Regions from separate parts of the Meiothermus ruber DSM 1279 genome, predicted to be linked through region 1. Evidence: riboswitches for the same ligand, from Rfam matches in the RefSeq annotation. Region 1 holds a riboswitch; the other holds the start of a gene.
What was found. Region 1 has a riboswitch for FMN ahead of MRUB_RS05440 (ABC transporter substrate-binding protein). Riboswitches for the same ligand answer to the same signal wherever they lie in the genome.

Region 1 (15,402 bases):
GGACGAAAGCGCCGACCCAGGGGGCGCAGTGCAGATAGCCCTGAACGGCAAAACCCAGCGCCCCAGCACCTGCAACAGCCTGGAAAAAGTGCTGGTGCACCAGCGCATCGCCCCGGTGTTTTTGCCCATGCTGGCCCAGGCCATGCAGAAGGCCGGGGTGGAGCTGCGCGGCGACGAGGCCACCTGCGCCCTCATCCCGGCCAGACCGGCCACCCCCGAGGACTGGCAGACCGAGTATCTGGATCTGATCCTGACCGTAAAGGTGGTTAACTCGCTGGAAGAGGCGCTCGAGCACATCGCCCGCTATGGCTCGCACCACACCGAGGCCATCTGCACCAACCACCACGCCCACGCCATGCGCTTTTTGCGGGAGGTGGACGCCTCGCTGGTGCTGGTGAACGCCTCGCCCCGCTTCAACGATGGCTTTCAGTTGGGCCTGGGGGCCGAGATTGGCATCTCCACCAGCAAGCTCCACGCCTACGGCCCCATGGGGGTCAAGGAGCTCACCACCACCAAGTTCGTGGCCCTGGGCAGCGGGCAGGTGCGCGACTAACAACACACTGTCAACATCCAGACCCGGATTTATTGCGTATTGAGCGGTCGTGATTCCCACCCATGCTGCACATCATCGGGCAGGTTTACCAGCTATACACGCGCTCGCACATCCCGTTTTTCGCGGCGGCGCTGGCCTACTATGCCCTATTCAGCCTGATGCCCCTGTTGATTCTGCTGGCCGGGGTCTTTGGCTTTGTGCTCTCCGGCAACGAGGGCCTGCGCAACGCGGTGCTGGTGCGGCTCATCGAACTGGTGGTGCTGCTCTTCCCCACCCAGCCCGACCTGGCCCAGACCCTGGTGAACTTTCTGACTCGAGGGGCCTTTCCCCTCACGCTGGCCAGCTTGCTGGTATTGCTGTGGGCCAGCAGCAATTTCTTTGCCGCCCTGGCCTATGCCCTGGGCATCATCTTTGGCGGGGTTGCCCCACGGCCTGAACCGGCCATCCCCCCAACGCCCACTGCTAAAGCCAGGCCCCCGCAGCGGGCTTTCGGGCGGGCGGCGGCCCTGCTGACCGCCCTGCGCGGGCGCATCGCGGGCCTGCTGGCCCCCTTGCTGCTGGGACTGGCCTTGATTCTGCTGGCCCTGCTGGGGCTGGTCATGGGCTTTGTGCTGCGCTACCTGCCTGCAGAACTCAGCTTTTTGCGCAATGGAACAGAGGTGGTGGTGCCCATTCTGGGGGCGATGCTGCTCTTCTTTCTGACCTATATGCTGCTGCCCATCCCCACCCCCAGGGTGCTGGCCGCTATGGCCGCGGCTACCCTGGCGGCTCTGGCCTGGGAGGGGCTGCGCTTAGGGCTGCCCCTGCTGCTGCCCCGCACCCAGTACGAGCTGATTTACGGGCCCATTGCGGGGTTTTTGCTGGCGCTGGTGGGCTTTTACCTAACCATGTGGATCCTGCTGGTGGGGGCCGTTTTAGCTAAAGCTCTGACCGAGCGCTCGAGCGACACGATATAAGGCCAGCCTCCGAAGCGGCACGAACCACAGGGTTTTACATCACTCAAAGCGCTGCATTAGGTTGTAGGCAAACTCGTGCATAAGCTCGGGGCGCACCTCGGCCAGTTGCCACAAGAAGCGCAGCAGTTCGTCGTCGGACAGCTCGAGTATCGCCTGCAAGTTCACGGGTGCGCGCCGGCCCAGCTTTTTCCTGGTGAAGATCTCGGGAGCTTCCAGGGCGGCCAACGCCACCGCCACCACGTGCTTGCACACCGGCCCCCAGGCATAAGGGCAGGTACAGGCCCACCCGCCCTGGCTCAGATTAATCTCGACCCGGTAAGGGAAAGGGGCGCTCCCCTGTACCCGCGCCTGCAGGCGGCCCCGGCTCCGGGCGGCCTCGAGCACCGCCCCCCGCAAAAAAAGCGCCTCGCCCCGTGTGTGCACCCCCTCATCGGCCAGCTCGAGCAGGCTTTCCAGTTCCAGCCGCACCCTACTATCTCAACCCAGACCCCGCCGGTTTGCAAGCGGAGCCTAGCGCCGCCGGTAGCGCAGCACGTAGCTTTCCAGCCAGGCCACCAGCCCGTACAGGGCAATGCCCAGCACCACCGTAACCCCCACCGCAGCAAAGGCGTTGGCGTAGCGGAAGTTGAGCCGCTCACTGTTGGCCAGGTAGCCCAGGCCGGCCCCGCCAAACACGAACTCCGCCACCACCGCCCCAATCAAGGCCAGCGAAACGGTCAGGCGCAGCCCCCCCAGCACCACCGGCAAAGCCCCGGGGAACTCGAGCTTGCTAAACACCCCCCAGGCGCTGGCCCCCATGGTCTGGAAGACCTCGCGGTAAACCCGATCCACCTCCCGCACCCCCACCATGGTGCTCACCAAAACGGGAAAAATCGAGATGAGAATGACGGTAATGGTCTTGGAGCTAAGGCCATAGCCAAACCAGATCACCAGCAAAGGCGCGATGATGATGGTGGGCACTGCCTGCAAAGCCACGATAAAGGGCGAGAGCAGCCGCTCCAGGGCCCGGCTGCGCCCCATGGCATACCCCAGCGGCAGCCCCAGCAAAAGCGAGCCGGCGATGCCTAAGAAGGCCGCCTCGAGCGTCGCCCAGGCGCTTTGCAGCAGCAAGGGGAAGTTGGTTGCCATGGCCCGCCCCACCTCCGCCGGCGAGGGGACAAACAGCGGAACACGTGCAGCCAGAAGGCTCCAGATCAGGAAAAACAGGCCCCCCAGGCCCAGCACCCCGAAGATTTCCCAGGGTGGGCGCAGGGGCTTGGGCGGCGGCTCGATGAAGGTGGAGTCTGCCACCCCCAGCCGCTCGCGCAGCTCAGCCTCGAGGCCGTCGGTAAAGGCGGTGATACGCCCCTGGTCTTTGGTCTCCAGGATGGTGTCAATCCGGCCCCCGGTCAGCACCACCACCCGGTCGGCCAGGTACACCGCCTCGCGGATGCTGTGCGTCACGAACAGAATGGTTTTGCCGGTGCGCTCGTGCAGTTGCTTGAGCTCGAGGTTGAAGCGCTCCCGCACCAACGCATCCAGCGCCGCAAAGGGCTCGTCCATCAGGAGCACCTCGGCCTCCTGGGCCAGGGCACGGGCGATGGCGACCCGGGCCTTCATCCCACCGGAAAGCTGGTGGGGGTAAAGCTTCAGGTAGGGCTTCATGCCCAGATGGGTCTCGATTTTTCCGCGCCCGGTGAGCTCGATGGGCAGCCGGATGTTCTGCTCCACGTTGCGCCAGGGCAACAACCGATAATCCTGGAAGACCATGGCGGGCTGTCCTGCCACCTCCACCCGGCCCTGGTGGGCTTTTTGCAAACCCGCAATCACCCGCAAAAGGGTGCTCTTGCCCCCACCGGAAGGCCCGATGATGGCGATAAACTCGCCCTTCCGCACCTCGAGGTCTACGCCCTTAAGCACCTCGCGCCCATCAAACTGAACCCCCAGGCCGGTAAGCCGGATCACCGTGGGGGGCAGGCCTGGGGGATTTTCGGGCATAGGCGACCGGTTGGCGGTAGGCGGTAGGCGCCGGGCACGCATGGGTTCAGCATACTGGGTGGGCGTGGATTAACTGCAAGCAGGAACTCCAAAGCTGGCCTGCCCTACTTTGCGCAGGCCGGGTTTCCCTTTAAACTCTGGGTGGGCCGGATGGCCCGATTCCTTCAGGGCGGGGTGCAAGTCCCCACCGGCGGTGATGGCAGGTCTGCCTCAGCCCGCGAAGCCTGGAAATCCAGCCGTACATCCAGGCCCGATTGCGTGAGAATCGCAAGCCGACGGTAACAGTCCGGATGGGAGAAGGGGTGAAGCCCAGGTGCCCCTGTGCCTGGGCGAAGTAGGATGTGTAATACCACCTAAAAAATCCTCATCACAACCCGGGTTAAGTCGGTTGGTTCGGACGCAGTTCGTGCCTGCTTCGAGCCTGTGATGGTTAGCACGGTGTGTTGAGGATATACAAAGATGCGCAAACTTGTACTACTGCTGGCTGTGTTGATCTCGCTGGGACTGGCCCAAAGTCAAAAGGTGCGGGTGGGGCTGGGCTATCTGCCGGATGTGCAGTTTGCCCCGTTTTACGCAGCGGTGGTGGAGGGCCTGTACGCCAAGCAGGGCCTCGAGGTCGAGTTTCAGCACGGCTTTGTGAGCGAGCTGTATCCCCTGCTGGCCCAGGGTCGGCTCGACTTTGTGGTGGGCGACGCCGAAGACGTGATCGCGCTGCGCGCAAAGAACCCCCAGGCCACCCCCTTCAAGTACGTGATGGCCATGTACCAGTCGGTGCCCAATGCCCTGTTTTCCCTGGCCGAGAAAAACATCCGCTCGGTGCGCGACCTCAAGGGAAAAACCATCGGGATGCCGGGGATGTTCGGGGTCTCGCTGACCTCACTCCAGGCCATCCTGCGGGCCGCCGGCCTCAAGGAAAGCGACGTCAAGATTCTGCAAATCGGCTTTACCCAGGCCGAGGCGGTGGTCTCGGGCCGGGTGGATGTGGCCATGGGTTTTATCAACAACGAGCCGGTCTTCCTGCGTGAAAAAGGCGTCAAACTCAACGTCATACCCGCCGGCCCCTACAACCGCAGCCCCGGCAACGGCGTTATCACCACCGACCGGGTGCTGGAAAACCCCGACCGCGTGCGCCGCTTCCTGGCTGCCTCGCAAGAAGGCCTGGCCCTGACCCTGCGCGAGCCCCAGCGGGCTTTCGAGGCCGCCCGGCGCTTCGTACCCAACCTGGGCCAGGAGCGCATGGCCGTTTTGCAGGCTTCCATCCGGCTCTACGAGTCGCCCTACACCCGGCAGAATGGGCTGGGTTTCAGCAACCCCCAGGCCTGGGTGAGCAGCCTCAACCTGCTAAAATCCACCGGCCGGATCCAAACCGACCTGCCGGCCAGCACCTTCTTCACCAACGAGTTTTTGCAGCCGGGCGTGCAGGCCCGGAAGCCCTAGCCTACCGCCCGACAACCTGGGGCCTCCCTCCAGCGGGGAGGCCCCATTGATCTAGCCGCGCCCCCTGGCCTATCGCCAGCACCCCGCCATACCGCGCCCGGTTTCCTGGGTATGTGCTAGCATGAAGCTATGCAGGGTGGCTTTTGGCTAGCTCCAACCTAAGGGAAGCCCCTCATCCGGGAGGCTCCCCTTAGCACAGGGGAGTTTTTTTGGTGTTCCCCTTTTAGCCCAGCCACAATACAATGACCCGTTGGAAACCGGAGAAACGCCATGGTCACGACCGACAAGTACAACCCCCACGAGCTCGAGCCCAAATGGCAACAATACTGGGAAAAAATCGGACTTCTGAAGGCCACCGAGGGCAAGGCCGGTAAAAAAGCCTACATCCTGGTGATGTTCCCCTACCCCTCGGGTGACCTGCACATGGGCCACCTCAAGAACTACACCATGGGCGATGCGCTGGCCCGCTTCCGGGTACAGCAGGGCTACAGCGTGCTGCACCCCTTCGGCTGGGATGCCTTTGGCCTGCCGGCCGAAAACGCCGCCCTGAAGTTTGGGGTAAGCCCCGCCGACTGGACCTTTGGCAACATAAAGCAGTCCAAGGAGTCGCTGGCCCTGATGGGCATCCGCTACGACTGGAGCCGCGAGGTTACCACCTGCCTGCCCGAGTACTACAAGTGGAACCAGTGGATCTTTCTCAAGATGTACGAGAAAGGCCTGGTCTACCGCAAGAAAAGCCTGGTCAACTGGGATCCCGTCGAGCAGAGCGTGTTAGCCAACGAGCAGGTCATTGACGGGCGCGGCTGGCGCAGTGGGGCGCTGGTGGAAAAGCGCGAGCTCGAGCAGTGGTACCTTAAGATTACCGACTACGCCGAGCGGCTTTTGAACGACCTGGACAAGCTGCCCCGCTGGCCGGAGAAGGTCAAGGCCATGCAACGGGCCTGGATTGGCAAGAGCCAGGGGGCCGAGTTCGACTTCCAGGTGAAGGGCCACCCCGCCAAAATTCGGGTCTTCTCGACCCGCCCCGATACCATTTTCGGGGCCACCTTCATGGTGCTGGCCCCCGAGCACGAGCTGGTACCACTCATCACCACGCCCGAACAGAAAGCCGCCGTGGAGGCCTATGTGGCAGCGGCCCGCATGAAGAGCGAGGTCGAGCGGCAGATGGAAGACCGCGAGAAGACCGGAGTTTTCACCGGGGCCTACGCCATCAACCCGGCCAACGGCAAGGAGATCCCCATCTGGATCGCCGACTATGTGCTCGCGGGCTACGGCACCGGGGCCATCATGGCCGTACCCGGCCAGGACGAGCGCGACTGGGAGTTTGCCGAGAAGTTCGGGCTGGAGATTATCCGCACCGTCGAGCCGCCCGCGGGCTGGCAGGGCAAGGCCTATACCGAGGACGGCCCGGCCATCAACTCCGGCTTCCTGAATGGCCTGTATGTGGAGGAGGCCAAGAAGAAGATCATCGAGTGGATGGAGGAAAAGGGTATCGGCGAGGGCAAGGTCAACTACCGCCTGCGCGACTGGCTGATCAGCCGCCAGCGCTACTGGGGCACCCCCATCCCCATGATCCACTGCGATAGCTGCGGCATCGTGCCGGTGCCCTACGAGCAGTTGCCGGTGGTGCTGCCCACCCTGAAGGATGTGGAGGACATCCGGCCCAAGGGTAAAAGCCCGCTGGCCGCGCACCCCGAGTTCTACGAGTGCACCTGCCCCAAGTGCGGCGGCCCGGCCCGGCGCGACACCGATACCATGGACACCTTCTTCGACTCGTCCTGGTACTTCCTGCGCTACACCGATGCCCAGAACCCCCAAGCGCCCTTCGACCCCGAAAAGGCCAACTTCTGGATGCCGGTGGATCAGTACATCGGGGGCATCGAGCACGCCATTCTGCACCTCCTGTACAGCCGGTTTTTCACCAAGTTTTTGCACGACCTGGGCCTGGTAGAGGCCGAGGAGCCCTTCGAGGGCCTCTTCACCCAGGGCATGGTGATGGGCTGGACCAACGTGGGCGAGGTGGAGGTTCGCGAAGGGCGCATCTACTTTTTGGATGACGCCCGCCGCAGCAAGCTCGAGCTCGAGCAGGGCCTCACCCTCGAGGAGGCCCAGAAGAGCGGGGCCGAGCTGCGCGAAGAAGGGGGCAAAACCTACTTCTGGAAACCGGCGGTGATGAGCAAGAGCCTGGGCAACGGGGTGATGGTGGGGCCTTTTGTCAAGGAGCAGGGGGCCGACATCGCCCGGGTGACCATCCTGTTTGCCGCCCCGCCCGAGAACGAGATGATCTGGACCGAGGAGGGGGTGCAGGGGGCCTGGCGCTACCTGAACCGGGTGTACCGGCTGGTGGCCGAACAGCGGGTGGAGCTGAAAGCCCAGCCCGACCTGCTCGAGCCCGCCACGCTGGAAGGCCCGCACAAGGCCCTGTACCAGAAGCTGCACCAGACCATCAAAAAGGTGACCGAGGACCTCGAGGCCCTGCGCTTCAACACCGCCATTGCCGCCCTGATGGAGCTGCTCAACGCCCTGGGCGATTACCGCAAAGAGCACGGCGTGACCCCGGTCTACCGCGAGGCGGTGCTGCGCTACATCCAGATGCTGGCCCCCTTCGCCCCCCACCTGGCCGAGGAACTGTGGCACGAGTTTTATGACGACTCGGTGTTCAAGGCCCCCTGGCCCCGCCTGGACGAAAGTGCCCTGGTGGCCGATAGCTTCGAGCTGGTGGTGCAGGTCAACGGCAAACTGCGCGGCAAAACCACCGTCAGTACCCAGGCCAGCGAGGAGGAGATCAAGCGCCTTGCCCGCACGCTGCCCAACGTGCAGCAGCACATCGCGGGCAAGGAAGTGGTCAAGGAAATCTATGTACCGGGCAAACTCCTCAACATTGTGGTAAAGGGATAAAGGCCTCCCCTCCCCAACAACTTTCGCCCACGGCGGCTATCGGTGCCCTATGGCAGGATAGCCGCCCTATGATTTTGGGGGGCCTCTGGAAACCAGGCCGGCCGCTCCTTACCATAAGGGCATGCTCACGCTACATAAAATCAACAGCCTGGCCGAGCATCAGGTGCTCGAGTGCGTGGGGCAGGACTCGGGCGATACCTTCCGCATCGTGGTCAGGCACACCTCCCCCAGCCACTACGAGGCCCTGAGCAAGGTAACCCTGCACAACGCCCACACACACTACCAGTCCTCGGGGCCCATGACCCCCGACCTCCTGCTGCAATGGCTCAATACCCTGTTCGAGCGCTGGCCGGGAGCCAAAACAGCGCCCTGGGCCACACACGACCTGGACGAAAAAACCCAGCAGTTCGTGCGTGAGGTGCGCAAGGCCACCGAGGCTGGGTAGCAGGGCTCAGGGCTGCTCGTGGTCGTGGTGGTCGGCCTGCTGGGCCCGGCGCAAACGGGCGCGCAGCGCGGCGGGGGTGTAGGGCGTTTTGTTGTGTACGATGGCCCCAAACCCCGCCATCAGCAGAGCGGGAACCAGCAACAACAGGCCCTGCAGCGGGTCGGGCACATAGGGCATGGGAAACTGCACCACCGAGGCCCATAGCTGTACCAAAGGCAGAATTCCCCCCATCAAAAGCCCACTCAGCCACCATTGCTGGGGCCACCACCACCCCACCACAAACCCCATCAAGAGCAGCAGGGTTCCAGCAAAGAGCAGATCCACGTTGCCGAGGTCGGCCAAAGCGATCAGGAGTCCAATGCCCACCGGTACAAGGTAGCGCAGGAGCTTCATACCCCTACACAATACCGAGTTTTTAGCCTTCAAGCCGGAGAATACCCCTTTCTATGGCCACCGTGACCGCGGCCGTGCGGTCGTCCACACCCAGTTTTTCAAAAGTGTGCAGGAGGTGGGTTTTGACGGTTGCTTCGCTGATCTTGAGCTCGCGGGCGATCTCCTTGTTGGAAAAACCTTTGGCTACCAAAGCCAGCACCTCGAGCTCGCGCACCGATAGGGTTTCCTCGGCAGTGCCGCGCATCCGGCCCAGTAAGCGGGCTGCTACCGGGGGTGAGAGTACTGCCTCACCCTTTGCGCACAACCGCACGGCCCGGAAGAGCTCTTCGCGCGGCACGTCTTTGAGCAGGTAGCCGGTAGCCCCGGCCTCCACCGCGCGCACAATTTTGGAGTCGGTGTCGTAGGTGGTGAGTACCAGAATCTGAACCCTGGGAAAACGCGCCCGCACCTGCCGTATGGCCGCTACCCCGTCCATCTGGGGCATGCGCAGATCCATCAGCACCACATCGGCCCCAGCTCGCTCGAGCAGGCCCAGGGCCTCGAGGCCGTTGGAGGCCTCACCGACCACCTCAAAGTCGGGCTGCGAGGAGAGCAGCCCTAAAAGACCCGCCCGCACCACGGGATGGTCGTCAACCAGAAGAATCCGAATCATAGCGCTTCCACCTTTGTTGCCGAGGGAAGCCGGTACAGCGGCAGGCTAACGGCCAGGGTGGTTCCCATTCCCGGCTCGCTTTCCAGCGTCATCTGCCCCCCCAGCGACTCCACCCGCTCGCGCATCAAGCGCAGCCCAAAGCCACCGGTGGTGGGTGCCTGGAGACCCACCCCATCGTCTTGCACATCCATCAAAACCAGATCGTCCAGGTAGGAGAGGGTCAGGTTGGCATGGCGGGCCTTGGCGTGCTTGCGGATGTTGGTCAGGGCCTCCTGGGCGATGCGCAATAGGCCTACCTCGAGCTCCGGGTGCAGCGGCCGGGGCGTTCCAGTCAGGGTAAACTGGGTTCTGACCCCGCTTTCCTGCTGCCAGCGCTGAAGCAGGCGTTGCAGGGCCTCGGGCAGCGAGGTGTTCTCGAGGATCTCCGGGCGCAGGGCCCAGACCATCCGGCGGGCCTCCGACAAGCCTTCCCGGGCGGCCTGGCGGGCCTGCTCCAGGTAATGCGTGGCCGAAGCCTCGTGCTCCGAGGCCATCTCGGCGGCCTCGAGCTGCACCACGATGCTGGCAAACCCCTGGGCCAGGGTGTCGTGGATCTCGCGGGCCAGGCGCTGACGCTCCTCCAGGATGCCGGCCTGGCGGGAGGTCTGCTCGAGTTCGCGGCGGGTACGCTCGAGTTCCTCGCGGGCCCGAATCTCCCTTATCAGCAGCTCGAGGGTAAACAGGGCATACCCTGAGTATAAAAACGCGATGAAGATAAAAAAGGCCAGGCTCAGATTAGGGTACTCAGCGGGCGTTGGCAAAGCGCTCCAGGAGGTGTTGCCTTGCGGCCCCGGGCTCAGCAAAATTTCAAAGGTGATCTGGAGGGGTTCCCGCTGCGCCCACCAGACCGATAAAGCGCCCAGACCCAGCACGATGAGCAGCACCGCCCACAGCGGCAACCAGTAGCGGGCCACCACTGGAATCAGGCCCAGCGCCAAAAAAGGTAGGTAGTTCTGGCTAAGCCAGGCCACCACCACCACCCCTATCAGGATCAGGACGGCAAACTCCCAGGCCTGGCGATGGCCGGGCCGCACCGCCCAAAAGACCACCCCCAGCAAAGCCAGGGCTGCCCCCAGCCGCCAGGCAGCCTGCACTGGGTCTTGCCAGGGCAGAACGGTGGGCACCTCGAGCGGCCTGGCCGGCACCAGCAGGGTAAACGCCAGCACCGTGCTCAGGTTAAGCGCGGTCAACACCACCACCACCTGCGCCACGGGGCGGCCCGCAAAGAAGCGCCGGAACCGCGATACCATATCGAAATTTTAGCCCAGGTCAGGCCCCTCAATTTGCACGGGAATGCCCATTTGCCCACCCTACGCAAAACCCCTTCCTCATGCCAAAATGGGCCTGTCTTGATGGCCCTTGCTTACCAAAGGGTATCCTTTACCGGGAGGTTGCATGCAGAAAATCACCCTACCCCATCGCTTTTCGGCCAGCGGTTCGCGTTTTCGCGAAGCCTGTATTGAGACCGGTTGGCTATGCTTCAAGAATGGCAGCGTCTCCGTTCGTATTCACCTTCCGCAGGTCACACGACTCGAGCGCTCCTACCAGATGCGCGACTGGCTGTTGGCGGTGGCGTTTGTGGGACTCTTTGTGGGCCTGGTTAGCCTGGGACTGCGCTCGTTGGGCTGGCTTAACATCCCCCAGCTCCTAAAAATTAGCCCCGTGCTGCTGGAGTATGGCGCGCTGGCCCTGGCAGCGCTGGCCTTCGTGAGCTACTGGCTCTTCCCCATCCGGGTGCTGTACCTCTACGACGGCAACGCCACCCCGCTTTTGGTGGTGGGGAGCAAAAAGGCCATCGGGGATCTGGAAAACACCCTTTGGGGCTTCCTCGAGGCCCATCATCAGCCGCAAACCTGAGGTCATCCGCATGGCAAACCCGGCCGGTGGCCTTTTTATTTTCGCTTAGTTTACAAGGTTTGTAATCTTTGATAATCTAACCTTCACTGGTCGTCAAAAAGCCGGCCAGCGGGGAGGATAGATGTCGCTACTGCGCAAGGGTTCACCATCCAGGCCTGCTGCTTCAACCCCGTCCCAACAGGCCACCCGGCCCCAGTACGCACTGCTTGGGCTGGGGCTGCTGGGAGCGGGGTGGCTATACGTGCAACTGCCCCCAGCCCAGGGCCTTTTGCTGCTGCTGGGGGTGGGGTTGGGCTTTAGCCTATTTCACGCGCGGTTTGGCTTTAGCTCGGCCTTCCGCCAGCTCCTGAGCGTGGGGCAGGGACGGGCTTTGCAGGCCCATATGCTGCTGCTGGGCGTAACCGCGACCCTTTTTGCCCTTCTGTTTGCCCTGGGGCAGGGACTGGGCGGCCAGCCCCTGAGCGGCTACCTGGCCCCCATCGGGCCCGGCCTGCTGCTGGGAGCCTTTTTGTTTGGGGTGGGAATGCAGCTGGCCGGGGGGTGCGCCTCGGGTACGCTGTATGCCACAGGCAGCGGCAGCCTGCTGGGCCTGGTGGCCTTGGTGAGCTTTATGGGAGGCTCGGTGCTGGGGGCCTGGAACCTCGATTTCTGGACAACCGGGCCGGGAGCCACAGGCACCCTGCCACCCATCTCGCTGGCCGAACACCTGGGCCTGTGGGGGGCCCTGGCCGTCACGCTGGCCTTGGTGGGGGGGCTGGCCCTGCTGGCGGAGTGGATCATTCGCAAGCGCCAGCCTCCACCGCTTTCCCAGCCTCGAGGCTCCCAGGGCTGGGCCCGGGTGCTGCGCGGCACCTGGCCGCTGTGGGTGGCGGCGCTGGTGCTGGCCGTGCTCAACGCAGCGGTGCTCTATGTGAGCGGGCGCCCCTGGGGGGTCACCTACGGCCTGACCCTGTGGGGCTCACAGGCCGTGGAGGCCCTGGGCCTGGCCCAGCCAGCCTTCTGGGGCTTCTGGAACGGCGAGTCGCCCCTGGAACGCTCCCCCCTGGGCCACCCCACCGCCCTGACCAACCTGGGCATCCTGCTGGGCGCGCTGCTCAGCGCCGCTGCTGCCGGGGTATTCGGCAAAAACCCCCGCTTGGGCTGGAAAGCCCTGCTGGCAGCCGTGCTGGGCGGGCTCTTGATGGGCTACGGGGCCCGGCTGGCCTACGGCTGCAACATCGGGGCCTACATCGGGGGGGTGGCCTCCTTCAGCCTGCACGGCTGGGTCTGGCTGGTCATGGCTTTGCTGGGCACCGGTGCCGGGCTGCGGCTACGCCCCTGGTTTGGGCTATCCAACCCCAGGCCCACCGACTCGGTCTGCTAGGAGCCTTTACGGGCGTACCCCAAACGTCTTCATACGCATTTCGGCGGTATCGTTCACTCTGGCAAGCCTAAACGATACTGCCGAAATGCTTTTCTGCTACCTTGGGTCGGCTTGAATCCTTCACCCCTGACTGCGCAGGGCGGTGAAGTTCAGGTGGAGCCGGTATCAAAGCTCCAGCCACGCATGATTTGGCAACACCATACAGCCCCCTACAGCCCAAACCAGGTGAAAGGATAGTAGCTCACCAGCTCATCGCGAAAAGGCTCCACCAGCCGCACGTTGGCCGCCGGGGCCTCGGGCTTGAACAGATCTACCCGCGGGTTGAAGTCCCTCGAGCTTATCTGGCGCAGAATCTCCTGCGGGTTGAGGTTGGGCACCCCATAGCCCAGCGCAGCGTAGACCTGCGCCCGCACCCAGGCGTACTCCTCCGCAGAAAAGCCCTGCTGGTTGAGGGCCTGCACCTGGATGCCCTTGGCGTCCAGTACCAGCGAGCTCGAGTCGCGGAAAAGATCAAGCGCGGTGCGGTAGTCCAGCACAAGCTGTCCCACCTGCTGGCTGGCTAGCTGATTAAGCCGGGCTTCGATGCGCTGGTAGCGCTCCCCCAGTTGTTGTTTGACATAGCGCTGCACCTGCAAAAAGCGCTGGAGCTGTTCGGGGCTGAGCTGACCGTTGGCTGGAGGGGTGTAGGCGGTCTGTCGCTCTACGTTCCTGTCCAGCGCGATGATCTGTCGAAAATCGTTGACCAGTGTCTGGGCCGGACGGATCAGAAAAGCGTAGGCCGCCCAGCCGGCCAGGGCCAGGAACAGCAAAAAACCGGTAAGGGCCAGTATCAACCACCTTGCCATAAGGGCAGGATGGCATACAGTAAAACCTAAAACTGCGGCTTTTGACGCAATTAGGGCTGGCGTGGATTTTAGCCACCGGGCGGGCTTCCTCGCTCATGGGCGTCGCTGGCAAAAAACGGGGTTTCTCACAGAACCCTTATTGCAGCCAAGAATCGTTATGAGGTATAAAATGCAGGAATTTTGAAAGCAGTAAGCCCGGCCCAAATCTATGAACCCGACCCTCCAGGCCCTCGAGGCTCAGCTCAATCAGACCCAGGCCATACCAGAGAAACTGCGCCTGCTCGATGAACTATACCAGTTTCTACGGCTAAACGACCTACAACGGGCCGGGCAGGTCGTCGAGGAGATGCTGATTTTGTCCAATGCAGGCAGCCATTCAGTAGGGCGGGGCCTGACCCTCAAAAACCTGGGCGATTTTCACTACCGCCAGGGCAACCTGCCAGCAGCCCAGGGCTGCCTCGAGGAAGCCCTCGCGGTTTTGCACCAGGCCCGCGAGGTTAAGGGCGAAATCGAGGCCCTCAGCGCGCTGGGTCAACTCCACTTCTTACAAAGCAATTTTCCCAAGGCCCTCGAGTACTACCTCGAGGCGCTCGAGCTGAGCCGTGCATACGAGCACAAAGCGCTGGAAGCCAACGCCCTGAGCGGCGTGGGCTCGGTGCAGTACACCCTGGGCAACCACCAGGAGGCCACCAAGTACTTCCTGCGCAGCCTGGCCCTCAAGCGCGAGCTGGGCGACCGCCTGAGCGAGGCTGAAACCCTGAACAGCCTGGGCCTGGTCTACCTCGAGATCGGCGATTTCTCGGGGGCGGCGCAGCTCTACCGCGAAAGCCTCGCCCTCATGCAGGCCCAGGGCGATCGCCAGGGCCAGGCCAGGGTGCTTTCCAACCTGGGCACGGTGTTCCAGCGCTTAGGCCGCCTGCAGGAGGCGCTGGACTACCACCAGCAGGCCCTGGCCCTGGCCGACCAACTGGGCAGCCCCCAGGTGCGGGCTGCCTGCCTGGAAAACCTGGGCCGCGCCCACGCCGCCCTGGGCCATCTGGAAACCGCGCTGGGTCTGTTTCAGGCCTCCCAGGGTCTCTACCAGGAGTCGGGCAACCGCCTGGGCGCCCTGAGCGCGCTGCTGCAGGTAGGTTCTCTGCTGAGCCGGATGGGGCAGTCTACCGCCGCCATCCAGTTACTGCAGCAAGGCCTCGAGCAGGCCGCCCTTCTGGGGCCGCAAAAGCTGTTGCTCGAGTACCACCAGGCCATCGCCGATGTCTTCGAGGCCCAGCAAAAGCTGGAACTGGCGCTGTATCACCTGCGACGGGGCCTCGAGATCGAACGCAGGCTGCACAAAGAACAGCAGGCGCAAAAAACCACCGCCTTGCTGGCGGGGTTCCAGGTGGAAAAAGCCCGCCAGGAAGCGGAGATTGAACGCCTGCGCAACACCGAGCTGGCCCGCGCCAACCGGGAGCTGGCCCTGGCCATCGAACGCTTGAAGGAAGCCAACGCCGAAAAATCGCGCCTGCTGGACAAGCTGCGCCAGCAGTCCGCCGAGCTGGAGCGGCTGGCCCGTCAGGATCCCCTGACCCGGCTCAACAACCGCCGCTACCTGGAAGAGAACCTCGAGCGTGAGTTTGCCGCAGCCAAACGCTACAAGTTTCCTATAAGCGTGGCCCTGGTTGATATAGACCACTTCAAGCAGATCAACGATACCTTTTCTCATCAGGTTGGCGACGATGTGCTGCGCATCGTCGGGCAGATTCTCGAGGCGAGCTGCCGCGGCGTGGACTTTGCGGCCCGCTACGGCGGCGAGGAGTTCGCCCTGGTCTTTCCTCAGACCGACCTGCCCGGGGCCCTGATCGCCTGTGAACGGATACGGCAGCGCATCGAACAGCACAACTGGGCCGCGCTACACCCCGACCTCAAGGTCACCGTGAGCATCGGCGTGAGCAGCGACCCCAGCCTCCCCAACCACGAAAAGCTCCTGGCCGCCGCAGACGAGCAG
Region 2 (15,402 bases), 210 kb from region 1:
GTGGAAGCGCCGGTTGGGCGCGGGCCGGCTCTATCGGCTGGGGTTGTTGGGCAGGAGGAAGGTGTAACGCTCCTCCACCTCCTTGTGCTCGTAGAAGCCTTTGAGCTCGAGGTGGTAAAAGAGTCGGGCAAGGAGTGTGGGGCCTTCCGTCAATACCCAGGCGGGCACCTCTGCGCGCTCATGGATGACCTGGTTACGGGCCTCGTGGCGGTGAAGCCTGGCCTCTACCTGGGTTTTGAGGAGGATCAGCCTTCTCTCTACCTCGGCTTCCTCGAGGGGTTTGCGTGCCGCAAAAAACCACATACGGTTTTAGATTCTAGGTCGACTATCAGAACCAACCGTGATTTTTGACCGGAACGCCCAACTGGGTGACCGCCTCCCACCTGATCACCCCCTTAAGGGAGGGCTTCCAAAGCCACTAATCGTCTCGAGGCCGCGTTTAATCTGATGGCTGAACTGTTTCGCACTTCAGCGCCCGGGCAGCCAGGATGGCGGCCTCGAGGTACCGCTCTTCCGGCTCCGCCACGGTAAAACGCTGGAACCACAGGCCCAGGCCCAGGAAGGCCCGGGCGACGGGGTGCTGCGGGTGATCCAGCATCCAGCCCCAGAGGGGTAGCAGGGCAAAAGGTAGCACCAGGCCCAGCAGGATCGCCAGCCATATCGGAGTGAAGAAGAAAAGCACGCCAAACGGCAGCACCAGGGCAAACAGGTTGGTGCCGCAATGAACGGTGGTGATTGGAACGGAAGGGTCTTTCGCATCCTCTAGCGGTCGGCCCGCCAGCAATACCTGCACTACCTTATGTTCGGCTCCGTGGTAGCGACGAAACTCCAGCACAAACCGACGAAAAGGCTCGTAGTAGTAGTAGGCCAGAACACAGCCCACTACCAGCAGCAGGTTGGCTAACAACGCCACCTGCAACGTGGCCAGGCCCAACGCCCGGATGGCTGTACCAGTAATGGCCCCAACGACAATCGTGATCATCGTATAGATGAAATCTTGCCGGCTGTCAGGGGTTCCACTGTAAACATGGCTCAGACCTCTCAACCCTTCCAGCAGCAGCAGGGCCAGCCGCCTGACGCGCCCCCTGTTCCCAGCCTCAATCGTCCGGGTGTGCAGGCGGAGCTTGCCATTCTCGTGATAGCCCACCGCCGTTCGTTCCTCGCTGACCAATACCACCCCTGTGGGCAGGGCCATACCACCGATCAGATCCATTCTTCATGACCTCCAGAAACTACTTCTGGAGTATAGGGCAAAATCCGTATAGCCCTGTTCGCAAATCGAGGTTCTGTACGGCCCCGCCGCTGTAAATCGCCCAGAACCGAATCTGGATAGTCCGCATCCCTTTCCATTGCAGGTTTTCCATACACAGCTCATCGTACTTCTGGACAGGTGCAGTCCTACCGCGCTTGTGACAAATAAACCAAGGAGCAGTGGGCAGCTAGCTAAACTTTAGGCAGGAGGATATATGGCTAGCAACGTAAAAGAATGCTTGGAGGAATTGTTGGGGCTCGAGGGCGCCCTGGGGGCGGCCCTGGTGGACTTCAAGAGCGGGATGGCCCTGGGCATGGCCGGTGGGGGGGTCAACCTGGAATTCGCCGCTGCGGGCAACACCGAGGTTGTCCGGGCCAAACTGAAAACCATGCAGGGCCTGGGCCTACAGGATCGCATCGAGGATATCCTGATTACCCTTGGTAAGCAGTACCACCTGATTCGGCTGGGCCAAAAACACAACAACCTTTTTTTCTACTATGTGCTTGACCGAGGACGGGCCAACCTGGCCTTGGCCCGCCTCAAGCTCGCTGAGGTGGAGGGCAAGCTCACCCTGTGAGGCGGGTGCTCATCGTCGACGATGAGCCGCTGTTCCTCCGCAGCCTGGCTGAGGGGCTTCAGCCGTATTGCAAGGAATTCCAGGTGCTTACCGCCACAGACGGCTCGGAAGCGGTGCGCATCCTGGAAGAGGGAAACGTAAGCCTCCTGATCAGCGATCTGCGAATGCCAGGCACGGATGGACTCGCGCTTGTTGCCTATGCTGCGAGCGCTTTCCCGCAGATACCAATTGTGGTGATGACCGCCTTCGGTAGCGAGGCAATGGGGCGCTCCTTGCAGGGTATAGTCTATGCCTACCTCGAGAAGCCCTTTCGACTACCGCAACTCCTCGAGACCATTCGCCAGGCACTGGCCGGGGAGCATGTAAACGGCATAGGTACTTCGGCCTTATCAAGATTCTTACAGCTTATCGAGCTGGAGCGAAAAGTATGCGATGTCTGGGTAACGGCCAGGGGAAAGGTAGGGGTATTGCGCTGTTTCGCAGGCGCTTTGATCGGGGCAGAGGCAGGGGCGTTGCAGGGAGAGGCGGCAGCCTTGGAGATTTTATCCTGGCAGGATGTGCGCATCGAGGTACGCCAGGCGCAGCCCGGGGCGCCAGGCAAACCCATCCCACTGACCCAATTGCTCCTTAAGGCTGCTCGTTATAAGGGAAAGACCCAAAGTGTAGAATTTCCCCTGGAAGCCTGTTTAGAAATTGAGGGGGTGCGGGCAGCGTGTTTGCTGACACCCAAGGGTGAGCTGCTGGCCGGAACAGGCGAGCTCACCCAGGTTGTGGCGGGTTTTGGCTCTTCTTTGGCCCTGGCCTGTCAAGTGGCCCAGCAACTCGCCGGCGCAGAGGTGGAAGAGCTGACGCTGTGCAGCTCAGGGTGGGCCCTGCTGGTACGTCCCCTCAAGAAACCCACAGCTTTGCTTGGCTTGCTACTGGAGGGGCCGGAGCGGCTGGCGCTCGCCCGCCTTCAGCTTGGGGGTATCCTCAAGCCCCCTCAAGGGTAAGGGTTACTTCGGTACCCCGGCCACGCTCACTTTTTATCGTGATGGTACCCCGCATCCCCGCCATCAGCCGTTGAGCGATAACCAGCCCAAGCCCGCTTCCTTGCGGCTTGGTGGTGTAGAAGGGGCGGAACAGCCGGGCCATCTCATCTGGCCCCATCCCCCGGCCAGTGTCCGTTATTACCAGCTCGACCGTTTGTATCTGACGTTCCAGGCGCAAGCTAATCTCTCGCAAAGGCTGTCCTTCCAGGGCATCTGCAGCGTTAGATAGCAGATTGAGTAGTACCTGGTACAGCGCCCTGGGATCAGCCAGCGCCATCACTTTCTCCTGCGTGGGAGCAAGAGAAAGGCTGATACCCCGTTGCTCGAAATCTTCCTGTATTAGCTTCACAAACTGTCGCAGAAAGGCGCCTAGCTCCAGCGGTGCTAGCTCGAGCTCTTCCAGGCTAAAAGTCTTGAGGGTGCGCAGCAGATAACCCGCCCGATCCAGCTCGGCCAGGGCCCGCTCTACGTACTCCACCACCTTCTCCAGGGGCCAAAGGGCCACATTTTCTCGCAACGCGCTGAGGGCCATCATGGCTGAGCCGATAGGGTTCACCAGCTCATGGCGCAGACCGGCGAAAACATAGCCGATCTGCTCGGTCATGTTGATGGTCTCGGCGATAGCCTCGAGGCGGCGCCGCTCCGTTACATCCCGCTGGATGTGAACCAGTTTGACTATGCGCCCCTTGAGATCCCTCACCGGTGAGATCGTAGCCTCCGCCAAGTAAACCTCACCGGTGCGGCGGCAGGCCTGGTAGCTACCACTCCACACCCGTCCAGCCCCTAGTGTTTGGCGTATCTCAGATGCGACTTCTGGTGGGATGGCCTGCAGCGTAAAAATATCCTTGCCCAACGCTTCTTCCTCTTGCCAGCCAGTCTTGGCTTGAAACGCATTGTTGAGGCTTTCGATTAGTCCGGATGGATCGGTAAGCACCATAGCCTCTGCAGCCTGCTTTACCGCTGTGAGCAGCCACTCCATCTGGGATGCGATCTCTTTATGAGCAGTGATATCCCGCACCACATGAACCCATTCATGCGGGCGGCGGGGGATCGGATAGTTAAGCACAACGTAGCTGCTACGTCCCAGGCGAAACTCCCCTCCAGCGCCGCGAAAGAGCTCCTCTTTCTGACCCAGCAGACTGGCCAGGGGCTGGCCTATGATAGTGTGAAAACTCAAGCCAAAAAACTCCGCGGCAGCCAGGTTACACCGTCGCACGCGCCCGGCCTCATCGGTCATGAATACCATTTCAGGCAGCGTGTCCACTGTGCTACGCCACTCCTCCAGGGCCTGCTCCAGCAAACGAACGCCCTCCACTTTCGCGCTCACATCGGACTGGATGCCCACGAAATGCGTCAACCGCCCCTCCACATCCCGCACCGGCGCAATGCGCAGATCGTTCCAGAAAGGTTGACCATCTTTTCGGTAGTTGAGCAGCAGGACGTGCGCTGGGCGCCCCTCATGAATAGCCCGGCGCAAGCGCGCAACGGTCTCAGGGTTGGTAGCAGGCCCCTGCAGGAAGCGGCAGTTACGCCCCAGTACTTCTTCTGAAGGATAGCCAGTGAGCTGCACAAAACCTGGGTTGCAGTAGACGATTGGGTAGTCGGGGAGTTGGGCATCCGTAATGACCACCCCAGCCAGAATCGTCTCTACCGCAATGCGAAAAATCTCATCCCTCACCGATCCCTCCCCCTGGAGCGCTTTTGCTGGTACATCCGCGCATCGGCCAGCGCCAGCAGGGCTTCGCCCTGTGCTTCTTCGGCCCAGGACACCCCATAGCTCACAGCGAAGCCCTCCAGGGCGCGGTGAAGCCGTGGAATATCCTCCCGGCTCAGCACCACGACGAACTCGTCCCCTGCCAGGCGGTAGGCCTCGAGGGCGTAGCGGCGCAAGCTCTCAGCCAGTGCCTTTAGAAGGCGATCCCCGGCCAGGTGACCTTGCGTATCGTTGACCTGTTTAAGTCCGTCCAGATCCAGCAGGGCCAGACCCCATCCCTCGCCAAGACCCTCTTGCAGCCGCCGCTCGAGGAAACGCCGGCTGCCCAGCCCGGTGAGCCAGTCGATGCGGGCCTGGCGCTCGAGTTCCTCGCGGTAGCCCGCCCCTTCCAGGGCTGCCAGCAGATGGTCAACAAAAAGGGCCGCTATGCGCAGTTCGGTGGCGTCATCTATCTTTGGGTATGCCAGGCGCAGGTACAGCGGCTCCGGTGGGCCGGGGAAGTAGGCCCCATAGCCCCCCGGCACCCTCCCGCGCGCTGGAAGGCCTATAGCTGCTTCAGGGCGCACCACTTCCAGCTTACCATCTTCAAAAATCCATTCTGCTGCATGCTTTGCGCGCTGCAGAACCCCGTTAAAATCCAGGCTGCCATAACCCACCACTGCCTCGTGCAGCAGCAGCAGGCGTAGGAGGAGGGGCTCGAGGCTCACAGGGGGTCTACAGGAATCTCAAGCAGATCAGTCCAGGTGTTGACCAGCGCAAAAAGCCCCACCACCGCTACCGCCTCCTGCACCTCAGCCTCGCTCAGCCCGGCTTGGCGCAGGCCCGCCAGCAGCCCTGGATCGGGGGCCGTGGCCGCTTTGTGGGCGAAAGCCAGCAAGGCCTGTACCTTACCCGGCAGGCCCGAAGGCACCTCCCCACGCCGCAGCGCCTCCAGCAGCGCGGTCTCGGTGCCCTGCACCATCAAGGCGTGGAGGTGCACCTCGGCGGCGTAGCTCGAACCCCTGGCCCGCGAGACGAGCACCCCCATCATCTCCTTGACTGTTCGGGGCAGCAGCCCTCGTAGCACCACGTGGCGGAAAGCCTTCCATAAGGCCGCTTTTAGTTCGGAGCTTTGCGCATAGGCAAAGACATTGGGCACCAGACCAAAGCCCAGTTCCTCCGCGATCTCCTGGTCGATGTGCTCCATGCTCACCTCCTCCAATTGCCTATCAGCAAGTCTAGAACATTGCAGCGGCCCAGGCAGTTCACAACCAACGCAACCCGCTCGAGCCCCTTACCCGGGCCCGCCCACAGCGGTCTGCCTGCCTGGGAGGAGGTGCAAGCTGCATTCTGCAGCGCCAACCCACAGGTCAGCTAGGGGTTTGTAAAGCCCGTAAGAGCTGCACCATCTCCACGGCGCTGTACAGCGCCTCCACCCCCTTGTTGCCGGCCTTACCCCCGGCCCGGGCCTCGGCCTGTTCGGAGGTATCGGTGGTGAGCACGCCGAAGGCGATGGGCTTTTCGCTGGCAAGCATGGCCTGCATCAAGCCGCTGGCAGCCTGGGCACTGACGTACTCAAAGTGTGGGGTTTCCCCACGGATGACCGCCCCCAAGGCCACGACCCCGTCCACCTCGGGGCGCTGGGCTAGCTTTTTAGCCGCTAGAGGGAGTTCGAAGGAACCCGGCACCCAGACCGTCCAGGCCTCCTCGAGGTTGCCTCCGAGGCGGGTATAGGCCTCGAGCGCCCCATCCAGCAGCGCCCGGGTAACGCGCTCGTTGAAACGGCTTACTACGAAGGCTATCCGAACATCGCGGGCCGAGAGGAGGGTTTGAACACGCTTCATACACGCCATACTAGAGCGGCAGGTCTACGGCGACAAAGAAGTGTGCCCTACAGAGTCCGTGGGCTTATGTAATAAGCTAGGCTACGCTATGCCCTCCTTCAGGGCAGGGTGCAATTCCCGACCGGCGGTGAAAGCCCGCGAAGCCCCCAAGGGGCCCGACTCAGTGGAATCCTGAGGCCGACGGTAACAGTCCGGATGGGAGAAGGAGGTGAAAGCCGGGGTAGCCCGGCGGTGGTGTGCTTGAACATTCTTTGCAGTGCGCCCTGGATGAGCGCTATCTACGAAGAGCCCTACAACTAGCGGAAAGAGGCCGGGGCCACACCCATCCCAACCCCCTGGTGGGCGCGGTGCTGGTTAAGAACGGCCGCATCGTGGGGGAAGGATACCACCCCCGGGCTGGGGAACCCCACGCCGAGGTTTTCGCTTTGCACCAGGCAGGGGAAGAAGCCCAGGGGGCCACCCTTTACGTAAGCCTGGAGCCCTGCGACCACCACGGACGCACCCCCCCGTGCTCCCTGGCCCTCCTCGAGGCCGGTGTCGGCCGGGTGGTGGTGGCAGCCCGCGACCCGAACCCGAAGGCCCAGGGGGGCCTGGAGCGGCTGCGCTCGGCCGGGGTGGCGGTGGAGCTAGGGTTGCTCGAGGCCGAGGCCCGGGCCCAGAACGAGGTGTTTTTCCACGCCCTGCGGCGGCGGCGCCCCTTCGTGCTCTGGAAGGCCGCGCTCAGCCTGGACGGGCAGGTGGCTACCCGGAGCGGCCACGCCGCCTGGGTATCCAACGCCCTCTCCCGCCGGGTGGCCCAGGGTTACCGCCAGTGGCTGCCGGCGGTGATGGTGGGCGTGGGCACCGTGCTGGCGGACGATCCGCAGCTCACCGTGCGCGAGCCCGACTTCCGGGCCTTTCCCCACCTGCTCGAGCCGCCCCCCCTGCGCGACCCCCTCAAGGTGGTGCTGGACACCGAGGCCCGCACCCCACCGGGGGCCCGGCTGTTCGCACCGGGCCCCAGGGGTGAGCCCGCGCGGGTGGCGGTGCTGGTGGGTGCAGGTGCTCCCGCCGCCCGGATTCGCGTCCTCGAGCGGCACGGGGCCACCGTGGTCGAGCTGCCCCGGGAGGGGGGCCGGGTGAGCCTGGAGGCCGCGCTGGCCTGGCTCTGGGAGCAGGGCGTGGACGGGGTGCTGCTGGAAGGCGGCCCCACCCTGGCCGGGGCCCTGCTGCGGAAAGGGTGGGTGGACAAGGTGGCCCTGTTCCTGGCGCCCAAGCTGGTAGGAGAGGGGCGGGGGGCCCTGCTGGGCTTCGCCGCCGGGCGCATGGACGAAGCGCTGGGCCTCGAGACCCGGCGGCTGGAGCTTCTGGAAGGGGATATCTGGCTGGAGGCCTATCCGGTCTGGCGCTGAACGGGCCGGGGCATCTTTCGGTGAGGTGAGGATGTTTAGTGGAATTGTCGAGGAAACAGGGGTGATCCGCGAGGCCCGCGAGATGGGTGGTTTGCGGCGGCTTTTCATCGAGGCCCAGCGGGCGCTGGAGGGCACCAGGCTCGGGGATTCGGTGGCGGTTTCGGGCGTCTGCTTGACCGTGGTGGAGCTGGGTTCAGAAGGCTTTGCCGTGGAACTGGCCCAGGAGACCCTCCGCCGGACAGCCCGGCGCTGGGAGGTGGGGCAGCGGGTCAACCTCGAGCGCGCCCTGGCGCTGGGCGACCGGCTGGGCGGGCACCTTGTCACGGGCCACGTGGACGGGCGGGCCCGGGTGGTGCGGATCAACCGCGAGATGGGGGCCTGGGACGTCTGGCTCGAGGTGCCGCAGGAACTCACCCGCTACATCGCCCCCAAGGGCTCGGTGGCCCTGGACGGGGTCTCGCTGACGGTGGCCGGCGTCGAGGGCAACCGCTTCTGGGTGACGCTGATCCCCCACACCCTGGAGGTCACCACCCTAAAGGAGCTGGCAGAGGGGGACGAGGTGAACCTCGAGGTCGACCTGCTGGCCCGCTACCTGGAGCGTCTGGTGAGCACAACAGGAGTGAGCACAACAGGAGGACGCGATGCTCAGCTCGATTCCTGAACTTTTGGAGGAGATCCGGGCCGGTCGCCCGGTCATCCTGGTGGACGACGAGGATCGGGAGAACGAGGGCGACCTGGTCATGCCCGCTGAACACATGACCACCGAGTGGATGGCCTTCATGATCCGCTACACCGGGGGGGTGGTCTGCCTGGCGATGACCGAGGCCTGGGCCGATCACCTCGAGCTGCCCCCCATGGTGCGGGACAACACCGCGCCCAGGGGGACAGCCTTCACGGTCTCCATCGAGGCCCGCGAGGGGGTGACCACCGGCATCTGCGCCGCCGACCGGGCCACCACGGTGCGCCTGGCCGCCAAAGACGGCGTGACGGCCGCGGACTTCGTGCGCCCGGGCCACGTCTTCCCGCTGCGGGCCCGGGAGGGCGGGGTGCTGCGCCGCGCCGGCCACACCGAGGCCAGCGTGGATCTGTGCCGCCTGGCCGGGCTCAAGCCGGTGGCGGCCATCAGCGAGCTCATGCACGACGACGGCACCATGATGCGGCTGCCGGCCATCCTGGAGTTCGCCGCTCAACACGGCCTGCGGGTGGGCACCATTGCCGAGCTGATTCGCTATAGGTTGAGCCTTGGCGAACGCTACGTGGCGCGCGAGGCTGAAGCCGCCCTGCCCACCCAGTACGGGGCGTTCAGGATCATCGCCTACCGCGACACCCTCACCGGCGAGGAGCACGCCGCGCTGGTCATGGGGGAGGTTGCGGGGGGCGGGCCGCTGCTGGTGCGCATGCATTCGGAGTGCCTGACCGGGGATGTGCTGCACAGCCTGCGCTGTGACTGCGGTTTCCAGCGCGACCTGGCCCTGAAGATGATCGCTCAGGAGGGACGGGGGGTGCTGGTCTACCTGCGCCAGGAGGGGCGGGGCATCGGCCTGGTCAACAAAATTCGGGCCTACGCCCTGCAGGATAGGGGTCTGGACACCGTGGAGGCCAACCTGGCCCTGGGCTTCCCCCCAGATCTGCGCGATTACGGGGTGGGCGCGCAGATCCTCTACGACCTGGGCGTTCGCCGCCTACGCCTGCTGACCAACAACCCCCGCAAGGTGCGGGCCCTCTCCGGCTACGGCCTCGAGATTCTCGAGCGGGTGCCCCTGCGAAGTGGAGATAACCCACACAACGAGGGATACCTGGCAGCCAAGCGGGATCGGCTGGGGCACTGGATGGACGGCTGAGCTTGATGATCGCACCGAGCAGATCGGTGCCTTCCTCAAAGCTACCCATATTGTTGCCTGTGGGCCTTCATTGCAGATTTTCCTCTCACCTGCCGGGCGCACCGCGCTTGATCAATTTTTTGGCGGGCAGGCTAGGCTATCCACCCATCTTTGTGTGCCACTTGGCAAAAACACGGGATTACACCATGCGGGTGTAATCGTGTAATCTAGGTAAAATATATGTTAGATTCATTGACAAGTGATGAAGCTTGCGCACGGGCCTCCAATCCCGAGACACCCCTCGAGGAGCTTGTGACTCTGGCTGAGGTGTGCCCGTGCGCGGCTCTGGCCAACCCCGCCTGGCTCGTCCCTGAATCCCAAGAGTACCTGCATTCGCTCTCTCCCCTGCTCCTGCTGCGGGCAGTGCAGGCCTGGGAAGAGGTGCCTGCATTCTGGCTGCCCATCCTGGTTGGCATCCCCTACACCCCTTTGCGCCTGGCGCTGGCTCAAAAACCCCTTCCGCCCGAGACCCTGCTCCGGCTGGTGCAGGATCCCGACCCAGGGGTGAGGGCCCAGGCCTGGGCGCGCCCCGAGGCTCAGAATGAGCCGGTGCTCGGACTGATCCGGCTGCTCCAAGCCATGGAGAAGGAAAGCCAGGAGGTGCTGCCCAAAGCCCTGGCCTTCACCCCTCGAGGCCCCTATCTGGAGATCCTCCTGGCCCGCCACCCGGCCACCCCCGAAAGGGTGCTGCGTGAGATAGCCCGGAGTAAAAACCCTTTTGTCCTGGAAGGTTTCTGCCAGCGGGAAGACCTACCGCCGGAGCTGGTTGAGGCCCTCTGGCCCAAGCTGGAGGGGCAGCCCCAGTGGGCAGAGGCCCTGCTTCAAAGGGACCTCCCCCCAGACCTCAAAGCCCGCCTCTACGTCCTTGTACCCCAGCGGGCCACCCAGGAAGCCCTCGCCGCCCTCCCGGAAGCGGCCCTTCTCCCCTGGCTGGAGGGCCCGGTGCACCTGCGCCTCCTCCTGGCCCAACGCCCGGGGCTTTCCCACGCCCTCCTAGCCCGCCTGGCGGAGAACCCAGAGACCGCGGTGCGGGCGGAGGTGGCCTCGAGGCCCGACCTACCGGAGGATCTCCGGCAGAAGCTTTTAGAAGACCCCGCCAGTGTGGTGCGGGACCGCGCGAGGAGGAAGCATGAGCCGTCCTGAGGAGATGACCCCTGCCCAGCTCCTAGCCTTCTTAGACAGCTTGGTGGCCAAAAGCCTGGCCCTGAGCCTGATGATCTGGGGCCCGCCGGGCATCGGCAAGTCCAGCGTGGTGCGCCAGGTGGCCCAGAAGCACGGCCTGCCCGAGCCCATCGACCTCCGCCTCTCTCAGCTGGCCCCCACGGACCTGCGCGGCCTGCCGGTGCCCGAGAACGGGGTGAGCCGCTGGTGGCCCCCGGAGTTCCTTCCCCGGGAGGAGGTGCACGGGCCCCGGGGCATCCTCTTCCTGGACGAGCTCAACATGGCCCCCCCGGCCGTCCAGGGCATCGCCCAGCAGCTCATCCTGGATCGGCAGGTGGGCGCCTACCGGGTGCCCGAGGGGTGGTTCATCTGGGCGGCGGGCAACCGCAAGGAGGATGCGGCCAGCGTGTACGCCATGCCCGCCCCCCTGGCCAACCGCTTCCTCCACCTCCACGTCCGCCCGGATCTGGACGCCTTCACCCAGTACGCGGTGCAAAATGGCCTGCACCCGGATATCCTGGCCTTCCTGCGCTTCCGCCCACAGCTCCTGCACCAGCTCCACCGGGAAGAGCCCGCCTGGCCCAGCCCCCGGAGCTGGGAGATGGCCAGCCGCCTCCACGAGAAAGGCCTCCCCATCGCCCCGGCGGTGGGCCCCGGGGCCGCGGGGGAGTTTGAGGCCTTCCTGCGGGTTTTGCGGCAGGTTCCCGACCTCGAGGCCATCCTCGAGGGGAAAAACCCCAAGCCTCCTAGGGAGCTCTCCGCCCGCTACGCGGCGGTGGTGGGCCTGGCCCAGCGGGTGGTGGAGGCCGGGCAGGTGGCCCGGGCAGGGGAGTGGCTCATCCAGCACAATTTTCTCGACGAGCTCCTGTACCTCTTTGCCTTTATCGTCCTGGAGCGTCTGGAGCGTGGAGTATGGCTAGAGGCCGTTCAGCAGAGCCCAGGGCTCAACCAGTTCGGCCAGCGCTACTTCCGGTTTGCTACCGAGAACACGGGATGGGGGAGCTTGTGGTAAGGGAACGCCTCCACCGCCTGCGCCTGCGCCTCCTGGCCGACCACCCCTTCTTCGGCACCCTCCTCCTGCATGCCCCCCTGCGGGAGACCTTTGAGATACCCACCATGGCCACCGATGGCTACGCCATTTACTACAACCCTGCCTTTGTGGAGACCCTCACCGACGACGAGGCGCTGGGGGTTCTCCTGCACGAGGTTCTCCATGCGGCCTACAGCCACCTGCCCCGCCGGGGGGGGCGGGATCCTTTGCGCTGGAACGTGGCGGCGGACATCGTGGTAAACGGCATTGTGGAGCGGGAGGGGGTGGGCTGCCTGCCCCAGGGGGCCTTGCGGGATCTGGCCCTGCAGGATCTGCCGGTGGAGGAGGTCTACGCACTCCTCCCCGAGCCCCCTCCCTTACCCCAGCCCGATCTGCTGGAGGAGGCCCCCTCCCAGTACGAGTCCCTGGACGAGCCAGGTGGCGCTGAAAAGGGGCAGGGCGGGGATCGGGAAGAAGGCAGCGAGGCCGGTGCAGAAGGAAGCAGCCCTGCCCAGGAAAAAGGAGGTGAGGGTAAAGGAGCCTCTCAGAAGCGCAGCGGTCAAGGGGATGGAAACGCTCTTAGTCAAGGCCTCGAGGACGGGTCTGGGAAAGCCCTGGCCCCGAGCAACCTCCGGGACTACTGGCGCCGGGTTCTGGAGGAGGCCCAGGTGGCGGTGGAGACCGCCTACAGGAGCCGCTCCCAGGGCCAGGGGGCTTTGGGGGCCTCGAGGGAGTACCGGGAGGCAGTGGAGGGGCGGCTGGACTGGCGCACCCTCCTCTGGCGTTTCCTCACCCCCACCCCCACGGACTTCGGCGGCCTGGACCGCCGCTTTGTGCACCAGCGGCTCTACCTCGAGGCCCTGGAGGAGTGGAACGTGCGGGTGCACATCGCGGTGGACACCTCGGGCTCCATCGGGAGCGCGGTGCTCAGCCGCTTCCTGGGAGAGGTGCGGGCCATCCTGCGGGCCTACCCCCGAACCCAGGCCCAGCTCTACTACGCGGACGCCCAGCTCTACGGCCCCTACCCCCTGGAGCCCGAGGGCCCCTGGCCTAGGCCAAGGGGGGGCGGCGGCACGGACTTCCGCCCCTTCTTCCGCCACCTGGAGGCCCAGGAGAACCCCCTGGGGGAGATCCTGGCGGTCTACCTCACCGACGGGTATGGGGACTTTCTCGAAACGCCCCCCCGGTTCCCCGTCCTCTGGGTGGTGGCCCCGGGGGGCCTGGCGGACGAGGGCTTTCCCTTTGGGGAGGTGGCCCGGCTATGGGATTAGCGCGCACCCTCTACCTGACCCACCGCCCCCCGGCTCCGCGGGGGGAGTTGCGGGTGCTGGTGCCCACCCCCCAGGCCGCCTACCGCTATGGGGTGCCCTTTCAATCTCTGGAAAAAGTAGCCATGGCCGGGCTTCGGGTAGCGCAAGGGCCTGAGCGGTTTCTGCGGCTGGCCCGGGTGGCAGGCCCGGAGCAAGCAGCCCGGCTGCTCCCGGCCCTGCGCCTTCTCCTTCGAGCCGGGGCCGAGCCCGAGCACCTGGAGGCAGGCCCCTTGCGCAAGGCCCTGGAGGGCTATTTGGAAAGCCTGCGGCAGGAAGGGCTTTGTGATTCGGCAGAGGTCTTCCACCGCGCCCGTTCCCGACCCCGGCCCATCCAGGTGCTGGGCTACCCCTACCTAGGCGCCGGAGAGCTGTCCTTCCTGGCCCGCCTGGCCGCCCCAGGTAGCGAGGTCTGGCTCCCTTTTGGGGATGACCCTCTGTTCCGCCTCAACGAGGAGGCCGCGGCCTTCCTCGAGGCCCAGGGCTTCCAAGTGGTGCGAGAGCCGGGCCCCTGGGACTGGAGGAAATGGGTTCAGGCCCAGCCTTCCGCCTCTGTCCACCCCGACCCCGAGGCGGAGGTTCGCCACACCCTGAAACAGGTCAGGGCCCGCCTGGAGGCTGGGGTGCCTCCCCGCCGGATCGCCATCTCGGCCCGGGAGGAGCAGGTCTATCTGCCCCTCCTCCTGGCCGTGGCCCGGGAGTACGGTCTATCCCTGTCCCTTTTTCAGCGCCTTTCCCTGGAGCGAACCCTGGTGGGGCGGGCCTTCGATCTCCTCCTGGCTGCCTGGGCCTCGGGCTGGCAGGGGGCGCCCCTGCGGCTCCTGAAGCGCCACCCCCTGGCCCCAGAGGTGGAGGCCTTCCAGGCCCTGCCCGCGGAGGCCCCGGGGCTGGCCTACGCCCAAACCCTGTGGGACTGGGTGGAAACCCTACCCACCCCCAACCCCCGGGAGCGGGCCGCCAAGGAGGCCATCCGCAAGTTGCTCGGCCTCTATCAGAGAGAGGTGCGGGAAGGCCCGGCCCTAGCGGAAGAGCTGCGAAGCCTCCTGCGACAGGAGGCGGTGCCCTACTGGCCGGGTAAGGGCGTGGAATTCCACAGCCCCCTGGCCCTTTTTGGGGCGGCGGTAGATCACCTTTTTGTCCTGGGGGCGGCGGAGGGCCTCTGGCCCCAGCCGGTAGCGGACGACCCGGTTTTGCCCTTCCACCTGCGCCGCCGACTCAGAGAAGCCCACGGCCTGCCCCTGGAAGGCCCGGTGGAGGCTGCCCAGCGGGAACGCCTTTCCGCCCTGGCCCTCCTCCTCACCGCTCAAAAGACCCTCCACCTTTCCCTCCCCCTGCGGTTGGGGCGGGAGCCCTTAGCCCCAAGCCCCTTGCTGGAGGAACTGGGCCTCGAGGCCCAGCCGCCCGCCCACCTCCCCCCAGCCAGCCCCATCGAGGCCCGGTGGGCCCAGCTCTCCTTGCAAGACCCGGTGGCCCAGAAAGCCCGGAAAGCCCTGTGGGTGGAGTTTCACCGCCTCTACGACCGGATACCCAGCCACGAGGGGGAAGTGGGGGCAATCCCCCGGGGCCCCATCCCCCTGGAAGCCCTTCCCGATCTCAGGCGCTGCCCCTTCCGCTTCTGGCTGCGGGGCGTGCTGCGCCCCCACCGGGCCCCAGACCCCCGGGCCGAGGCCCTGCGGAGGCTTTTGCGGGAAGTGCACCTTCACCCCAACCCCAAGGAAGCGGCCCTGGAACGCCTGCCCCAGCTTCCCCTGGCCCGGGGCCACCGGGAGGCCCTGCGGGCGCGCCTGGAATCGGAGGCCATCCTGCCCCAGGAAAGCCAGCTTCTCCTGGTAGACGCCCCCTTCACCGCCACCTGGAAGGGCATCCCGCTGGAGGGCCGGCTGGATCACGTGGAGCGCCGCTCGGAGGCGCTCTGGGTGCTGGTCTATGTGGGCCGGGAGGGGCCTGACCCCGCCCTGAACGTCTTCAGGAACATCCTGCCCGAGGTGGTGGGCGAGCAGGCCCAGGTGGAGTTCGTGCACCTCTACGGGGAGCCTCGAGAAGACCAGGCCTCTGAGGTCAACCCTGGAAGCTTCTTCCAGACCGCTTTCCCCCCTGACTGGAGCCAGAAGGCTTGCTGGAGCTGCGGCTTCAAGGCCCTGTGCCGCCACGGTGCCCACTTTGCGCGGAAGGAGAAGGTATGAGCCTGAACCCGGAACAACGGGCAGCGGTGGAGCACGACGGTCCGGTGGCGGTG

Region 2: another riboswitch for FMN. It lies ahead of ribD (bifunctional diaminohydroxyphosphoribosylaminopyrimidine deaminase/5-amino-6-(5-phosphoribosylamino)uracil reductase RibD); the one in region 1 lies ahead of MRUB_RS05440 (ABC transporter substrate-binding protein).

Annotation. Positions count from the first base shown of each region.
Region 1 covers NC_013946.1:1,068,405-1,083,806, reverse strand. The annotation lists gene MRUB_RS05460 (glutamate-5-semialdehyde dehydrogenase) at 1-553, shown strand, start outside; gene MRUB_RS05455 (YhjD/YihY/BrkB family envelope integrity protein) at 616-1,509, shown strand; gene MRUB_RS05450 (SWIM zinc finger family protein) at 1,549-1,977, opposite strand; gene MRUB_RS05445 (ABC transporter permease subunit) at 2,020-3,528, opposite strand; FMN riboswitch at 3,643-3,792, shown strand; gene MRUB_RS05440 (ABC transporter substrate-binding protein) at 3,946-4,923, shown strand; gene leuS (leucine--tRNA ligase) at 5,194-7,821, shown strand; gene MRUB_RS05430 (hypothetical protein) at 7,943-8,266, shown strand; gene MRUB_RS05425 (hypothetical protein) at 8,273-8,659, opposite strand; gene MRUB_RS05420 (response regulator) at 8,682-9,311, opposite strand; gene MRUB_RS05415 (sensor histidine kinase) at 9,308-10,600, opposite strand; gene MRUB_RS05410 (hypothetical protein) at 10,746-11,207, shown strand; gene MRUB_RS05405 (YeeE/YedE family protein) at 11,329-12,570, shown strand; gene MRUB_RS05400 (hypothetical protein) at 12,780-13,415, opposite strand; gene MRUB_RS16195 (diguanylate cyclase) at 13,624-15,402, shown strand, end outside.
Region 2 covers NC_013946.1:1,273,504-1,288,905, reverse strand. The annotation lists gene MRUB_RS06410 (hypothetical protein) at 31-303, opposite strand; gene MRUB_RS06405 (DUF1385 domain-containing protein) at 440-1,213, opposite strand; gene MRUB_RS06400 (hypothetical protein) at 1,467-1,829, shown strand; gene MRUB_RS06395 (response regulator) at 1,826-2,821, shown strand; gene MRUB_RS06390 (PAS domain-containing protein) at 2,802-4,538, opposite strand; gene MRUB_RS06385 (GGDEF domain-containing protein) at 4,535-5,281, opposite strand; gene MRUB_RS06380 (carboxymuconolactone decarboxylase family protein) at 5,278-5,760, opposite strand; gene ribH (6,7-dimethyl-8-ribityllumazine synthase) at 5,924-6,397, opposite strand; FMN riboswitch at 6,488-6,608, shown strand; gene ribD (bifunctional diaminohydroxyphosphoribosylaminopyrimidine deaminase/5-amino-6-(5-phosphoribosylamino)uracil reductase RibD) at 6,634-7,788, shown strand; gene MRUB_RS06365 (riboflavin synthase) at 7,820-8,449, shown strand; gene MRUB_RS06360 (bifunctional 3,4-dihydroxy-2-butanone-4-phosphate synthase/GTP cyclohydrolase II) at 8,430-9,629, shown strand; gene MRUB_RS06355 (hypothetical protein) at 9,921-10,811, shown strand; gene MRUB_RS06350 (ATP-binding protein) at 10,798-11,841, shown strand; gene MRUB_RS06345 (vWA domain-containing protein) at 11,835-13,130, shown strand; gene MRUB_RS06340 (hypothetical protein) at 13,121-15,349, shown strand; gene MRUB_RS06335 (UvrD-helicase domain-containing protein) at 15,346-15,402, shown strand, end outside.